DNA from 2 places in the Mesorhizobium sp. B2-4-6 genome. Region 2 is predicted to be linked to the other one. Evidence: riboswitches for the same ligand, from Rfam matches in the RefSeq annotation. Region 2 holds a riboswitch; the other holds the start of a gene.
What was found. Region 2 has a riboswitch for S-adenosylmethionine ahead of FJ957_RS23165 (homoserine O-acetyltransferase). Riboswitches for the same ligand answer to the same signal wherever they lie in the genome.
Positions count from the first base shown of each region.

Region 1: another riboswitch for S-adenosylmethionine. It lies ahead of FJ957_RS18945 (O-succinylhomoserine sulfhydrylase); the one in region 2 lies ahead of FJ957_RS23165 (homoserine O-acetyltransferase).

Region 1 covers NZ_VFVI01000007.1:155,961-159,161, forward strand. The annotation lists gene FJ957_RS18940 (ceramide glucosyltransferase) at 1-570, shown strand, start outside; gene FJ957_RS18945 (O-succinylhomoserine sulfhydrylase) at 604-1,794, opposite strand; SAM riboswitch at 1,851-1,928, opposite strand; gene FJ957_RS18950 (2'-deoxycytidine 5'-triphosphate deaminase) at 2,006-3,100, shown strand; gene araD1 (AraD1 family protein) at 3,146-3,201, opposite strand, start outside.
Region 2 covers NZ_VFVI01000010.1:135,233-138,433, forward strand. The annotation lists gene metW (methionine biosynthesis protein MetW) at 184-801, opposite strand; gene FJ957_RS23165 (homoserine O-acetyltransferase) at 881-2,050, opposite strand; SAM riboswitch at 2,147-2,224, opposite strand; gene FJ957_RS23170 (AraC family transcriptional regulator) at 2,394-3,201, opposite strand, start outside.

The sequences.
Region 1 (3,201 bases), on a different contig from region 2:
GAGGCGCTTGGGCTCGGCTTCGCCCAAGGCAAGAGCATGCTGTGGAACAAGCCGATGCTCGATGCCAATGGCGGTATCCAGGCTTTGGCCGCCGAGATCGCCGAGGACGCGGCCGCCACCAAGCTGGTCAACAGCCTGGGCCTGCGCGTCAATCTCGTCGCTTCGCCTTTCGAGCAGCCGCTCGGCCAGCGCCGGCTCGCCGAGATATGGTCACGCCAGGCGCGCTGGGCGCGGCTGCGCCGCGTCACCTTCCCGCTGTTCTTCGCGCCGGAGATCCTGACCGGCGCCGCGATGCCGCTGCTTCTCGCGCTGATTTCGGCCGCAACGGCCGGCGTCAGCCTGCCGACCACGGCGCTCTGCGTGCTCGCGGCCGCCTATCTGCCGGAATGCCTGCTTGCCTGGGCAAAAGGCTGGTACCTGTCGCCGCGCAGCGTCACCGCGATGCTCACGCGCGACGCGATGCTTCCGGCCATCTGGGTGCGCGCCTGGTTCGGCGGCGCCGTCGAATGGCGCGGCAATGCCATGACCATCCGCACCAAGGCGATGACCGAACTGGAGGAGCTTGCCTGAAGTCCTGTGTAGCGACGGTCGCCGCTACAGGTCTTATTTGGCCGCCTTCAGCGCCTGCTCGATGTCCTCCAGCAGATCGTCGGCGTCCTCCAGGCCGACGGAGAGCCTGAGCGTGCCCGGCCCGATGCCGAGTTCGGCCCGCGCGTCGTCGCTCAGGTTCTTGTGCGTGGTCGTCGCCGGATGGGTGATCAGGCTCTTGGCGTCGCCGAGATTGTTCGAGATCAGCACGATGTCGAGCGCGTTCTGCAAGGCGAAGGCCGCCTGCTTGCCGCCCTTGACGTCGAGGCAGATCAGCGTCGAGCCACCCGACATCTGCTTCTTGACGATATCGGCCTGCGGGTGGTCGGCCCGGCCCGGATAGATGACGCGGGCGATCTCCGATCGGCCGGCGAGGAAATCCGCGATCTTGCCGGCGCTCTCGGTCTGCTGGCGCACGCGCAGCGGCAGCGTCTCCAGGCCTTTCAACAGCGTCCAGGCGTTGAAGGGCGACAGGCTGGGGCCGGTGTGGCGGAAATAGTCGTGCAGGTTCTCGTCGATCCATTTCTTGTCGGACAGGATGACGCCGCCAAGGCAACGGCCCTGGCCGTCTATGTGCTTGGTCGCCGAATAGACGACAATATGGGCGCCGAGCTGCAGCGGCTTCTGCTGCAGCGGCGTGGCGAAGACATTGTCGACGATCACGCGCGCGCCGATCGAATTGGCGAGCTTGGCAACCGCGGCGATGTCGACCACTTCCAGCGTCGGATTGGTCGGGCTTTCGAGGAAAAACAGCTTGGTGTTCGGCCTTATCGCCTTTTCCCAATTGGCGATGTCGGTGCCGTCGACCAGCGTCGCCTGGATGCCGTAGCGCGGCGCCAGCGTCTCGACCACCCAGCGACAGGAGCCGAACAGGGCGCGCGCCGCAACGATATGGTCGCCGGCCTTGGCGCTGCACAGCAACGCGGCTGAGACGGCCGCCATGCCGGAAGCGGTAGCGCGGGCATCCTCGGCGCCTTCGAGCGCGCACATGCGCTTTTCGAACATGTCGACCGTCGGGTTGGCGTAGCGCGAATAGATGAAACCGGGCTCCTCGCCCTTGAAGCGGGCTTCCGCGGCTTGCGCCGTCTCGTAGACATAGCCCTGGGTGAGGTACATCGCCTCGGATGTCTCGCCGAAGCCGGAACGCAGCGTTCCGGCATGCACGAGTGCCGTCTGAGGTTTCCAGTTGCGCTTCTTGGTGCTCATAGCCCTGCTTCCAGACACAAAAAAACCGGCCGCGAAGTCGCAACCGGTCCATATAGCCTTGCGGCTCGACGGTCCTTTAGCGACTTGTTTAACGTGGCTGCAAGCCGACCGGCCAAATCACCACGGGATAACGACCCTTTAGACCCGCGCCGCGCTTGCGTCAATTGCCGGCTTCATTAAGAGGTTTGTACCAGCAGAGCGGAGTAAGACTTTGCGGCAGACAGGCATTCTTCCCGACCAGGATATTTCCGCGCTGTTCCAGTCCGGCGCGCTGAAGTCGCCGCGCGCGCTGGACACCAACCAGATCCAGCCGGCCAGCCTTGACCTGAGGCTCGGCGACACGGCCTTCCGCGTGCGCGCCTCCTTCCTGCCCGGCCCCGATCATCGGGTAGCCGACAAGCTCGAGCGGCTGAAGTTGCATGAATTCAGCCTCGCCGAGGGCGCGGTGCTGGAGACGGGTTGCGTCTACATCGTGCCGCTGCTCGAAAGCCTGGCGCTGCCCTCGAATGTGTCCGCTTCCGCCAATCCCAAGAGCTCGACCGGGCGGCTCGACATCTTCACCCGGGTGATGACCGATCGCGGCCACGAGTTCGACAAGATCGCCGCCGGCTATCACGGGCCGCTCTATCTCGAAGTCAGCCCGCGCACCTTCCCGATCGTCGTGCGGGCCGGCTCGCGGTTGTCGCAGATCCGTTTTCGCACCGGCAACGCGGTGCTGTCGGAGAGCGAGCTGCGCGACCTTCACCGCGCCGAGATGCTGGTCGCCACCGAGCCGCCCAATATTTCAGGCGGCGGCATCGCGCTCTCCATCGACCTCGACGGCGACAAGGACGGCCTTGTCGGCTACCGCGGCAAGCACCACACCGGCCTCGTCGATGTCGACAAGCGCGCCGCGCAGGATGTCGTCGATTTCTGGGAGCCGATCTACAAGAGCGGCGCCGGCGAACTCGTGCTCGACCCCGACGAATTCTACATACTGGTCAGCCGCGAAGCCGTGCATGTGCCGCCGCTCTATGCCGCCGAGATGACGCCTTTCGATCCGCTGGTCGGTGAATTCCGCGTCCACTATGCCGGCTTCTTCGACCCGGGCTTCGGCCACTCCGCCGCCGGCGGCAGCGGCAGCCGGGCGGTGCTGGAAGTGCGCAGCCACGAAGTGCCGTTCATCCTCGATCACGGCCAGATCGTCGGCCGCCTCATCTACGAGCACATGCTGCAGCGGCCGCAGGCGCTTTACGGCAGCGACCTCGGCTCGAACTACCAGGCGCAGGGCCTGAAGCTCTCCAAGCATTTTCGCGCCGCGCGCTAGTCTAAGGTCTGAGCTGCTGATCTCCCCTTGGGGGAGATCACGCTCTCACAACGCCTTCACCGCCACCTTGACCGGCTTTTCGATCTCCAGCGGATTGCGCA
Region 2 (3,201 bases):
TGCCGCCGCTCGCTCTGCATGCCCGTCCCAGGATATATGTGTTGAAGCTACAGAAAACGGCCGCCGCTGTCACGTCGATGTGTCTTGACGGAGGCCTGTTTTTTGCCCGTCGCGGTTTAAAGGCAACACTGTTCGCTGCGATCTTGATTGACGGCGTTGAGCATCCGCAGCCGGTAAGCAGCGTCAGCCCCGCCTCAACAAAAACACCGCCTGCTGGCCGAAGAAATTCCAGAACCACCAGGGCATTGACAGGCCGATCTTCTGGCCGTTGGCGTCGAGCGCGGTTGCTCTCTCGACGGTCGCACCGAGTTCCTCGCACAGGTTGACGAAGTCGCGGATGGTGCAGAAGTGGATGTTGGGCGTGTCGTACCAGGAGTAGGGCAGGTCCTTGGTGACCGGCATCCTGCCCTTGATCAGCAGCGAAAAGCGCACGCGCCAGTGGCCGAAATTGGGGAAGGAGACGATGGCCCGGTTGCCGATCCGAAGCAGCTCGTCGAGCACGACCTTCGGGTTGCGCGTCGCCTGCAGCGTCTGCGACAGCACGACGAAGTCGAAGCCCTTGTCGGCGTAGAATTTCAGATCCGTGTCCGCGTCGCCCTGGATAACCGATAGCCCGCGCGCCACGCATTCATTGACGCCGCGCTGCGACAGTTCCAGCCCGCGGCCGTCGACCTGCTTGGTATCCTGCAGGAGCTCCAGAAGCACGCCGTCGCCCGAGCCGACATCGAGGACGCGCGAATTGGCCGGGATGAGATCGGTGACGACCTCGAGGTCGACACGCTGGGCGCGATTGACGCTCATGGCCTTGCCTCCTGCATGACGCGCGATCGCGCTCCGAAAAGTCCGCAACTTTCTGCGTTCGCTGACCTTCGGTTCGGGGTCACAGGCTGAGCCCCCTGGCGCGGGCGGCAGAGGCGATGAAGCCGTTGATGGCCGCGAACAGCTCCGGCTCGTCGAGCAGGAAGGCGTCGTGGCCGCGATCGGTCTCGATCTCGACGAAGGAGACGGAAGCGCCCGCCGCGTTCAAGGCATGCACGATCGACCGGCTCTCCTCGGTCGGGAACAGCCAGTCGCTGGTGAAGGAGACCAGGCAAAAGCGCGTCTTGGTGCCGGCGAAGGCGTCGGCGAGGCGCCCGCCGTGATCGGCGGCAAGGTCGAAATAGTCCATCGCGCGGGTCAGATAGAGGTAGGAGTTGGCGTCGAAGCGGTCGACGAAGGTCATGCCCTGGTGGCGTAGATAGCTTTCGATCTGGAAATCGGCGTCGAAGCCGAAGGTCAGCGCCTCGCGGTCCTGCAGATTGCGGCCGAACTTGCGGTGGAGCGCTGCTTCCGAAAGGTAGGTGATGTGAGCGGCCATGCGCGCGACGGCAAGCCCCTTTTCCGGCCGCTTGCCGAAATCGAGATATTTGCCGCCGTGCCACTCCGGATCGGCCATGACGGCCTGTCGGCCGACTTCATGGAACGCGATGTTCTGCGAGGAATGGCGGGCGCCGCTGGCGATCGGCAGGGCGCAGAACACACGCTCGGAATGGCTCGCCGCCCATTCCAGAACCTGCATGCCGCCCATCGAGCCGCCAAGCACGCAAAACAGCTTTTCGATGCCGAAATGATCGACCAGCATCGCCTGCGCGCGCACCATGTCGCGGATGGTGATGATCGGCAGGTCGAGCCCGTAAGGCTTGCCGGTGGCAGGGTTGGTCGAGGCCGGGCCGGTCGAGCCGAGGCAGCCGCCGATGACGTTTGCGCAGATGACGAAGAAGCGGTTGGTGTCGATGATCTTGCCTGGGCCGATCAGCACTTCCCACCAGCCCGGCTTGCCGGTCACCGGATTGGTGTTGGCGACGTGCTGGTCGCCCGTCAGCGCGTGGCAGACGAGGATGGCGTTGGAGCGCGCGTCGTTGAGCGTGCCGTAGGTCTGGTAGGCGATCTGGAAAGGCGAAAGGATGGTGCCGGCGTCGAGCTTCAGCGGCTTGTCGGGGCCGAACTGCAGCACCGGGCTCGACGGATGGTCGGCCTCGTCCTTGGTCCTTGCAACGCGCTGAGCGGCCATGTCCATCCTCATCCTGTCCCGCATCGGTCTCGTCCCGACGCGGTGTCCGGCCGGCAGCGGACAACAAAAAACCGGCATTGCCGTCGCAAAGCCGGTTACAGGTTGCAAACGGCCCTTTAGCGAGTTGTTTAACGTGGCTGCAAGCCGACCGGCCAAATCACCACGGAAGTCTGGCAGTTCTTCTAGGACCAGTGCCGCTCTTCGTCAACGGGTAGCCTCCTCGCGGCGCTCCAGTCGGTTCACAGCACCCAAGCAGGCCATTTCCTGCCAAGCCAACACATGGCCTGCCTATCCTGCCGCAGTTTCTTTCCGGAAAGCCGTGTGACGCCTTCGCGGAATCTGTTCAGCGCTTCGACGCAACACCCAGTTCGCTGCGCCGCCAGGCCGAAGGCGAAATGCCAACGGATCGCCGGAATTCGCGGCCGAAATGATAGACGTCGCAAAAGCCGCACGTCTCGGCAATCTCCGCGATCGGCTGGTCGTCCTGCACGAGCAGCGACTGCGCGTGCATCAACCGCTCGCGCATCAGCCACTGGTGCGGGCTGGTGCGAAGATAGCGCTGAAACATCCGCCGGGTCTGCGACGGCCCGAGCCCGGTGACGGCTGACAGGGCCGACGCGTTCCACGCAAAGCCGAGCGCTCCGCGCATCGCTTCGATACCGGAAGCGAGCGGTTTCGGCAGGTCGTCACTATCGGGGCCCGCCAACGCGCGATCGATCAGGAGCAGGAATTCGGCAACCAATTGCGAAAGGCGCAGGTCAAGGCTGGCGTCGCGGCGGCGCAGCGCGGCAAACAGGCGCTCGAACCATGGGACCGGAGTCGCTCCCTCGGCGAAGCTGGCGCGCGGCGTGCCCTCTCCGAACAGCTTGCGCCGCAGGATGGCGGGCTCCGGCCCGTCCAGCCTGAACCAAAGTACCGTCCAAGGATCCCGGGGATCAGCGGAATGGACGTGCGGCGCCTCGTTCGCCATCCAGACCAGTTGACCAGCACCGACATCTATCCTTTGCCCAAGCGTTTCGACATAGCCGGCGCCCGCAAGGCAATAGAGGATGTCCTGTCCCGCATAGATGGCGCGTTCTATCCGGTAATCCGGCCCGGCGGCGACTTTTCCGGCGCGCAGCACGCTGAATGCGGCGCGGGTCCAGGCCGGG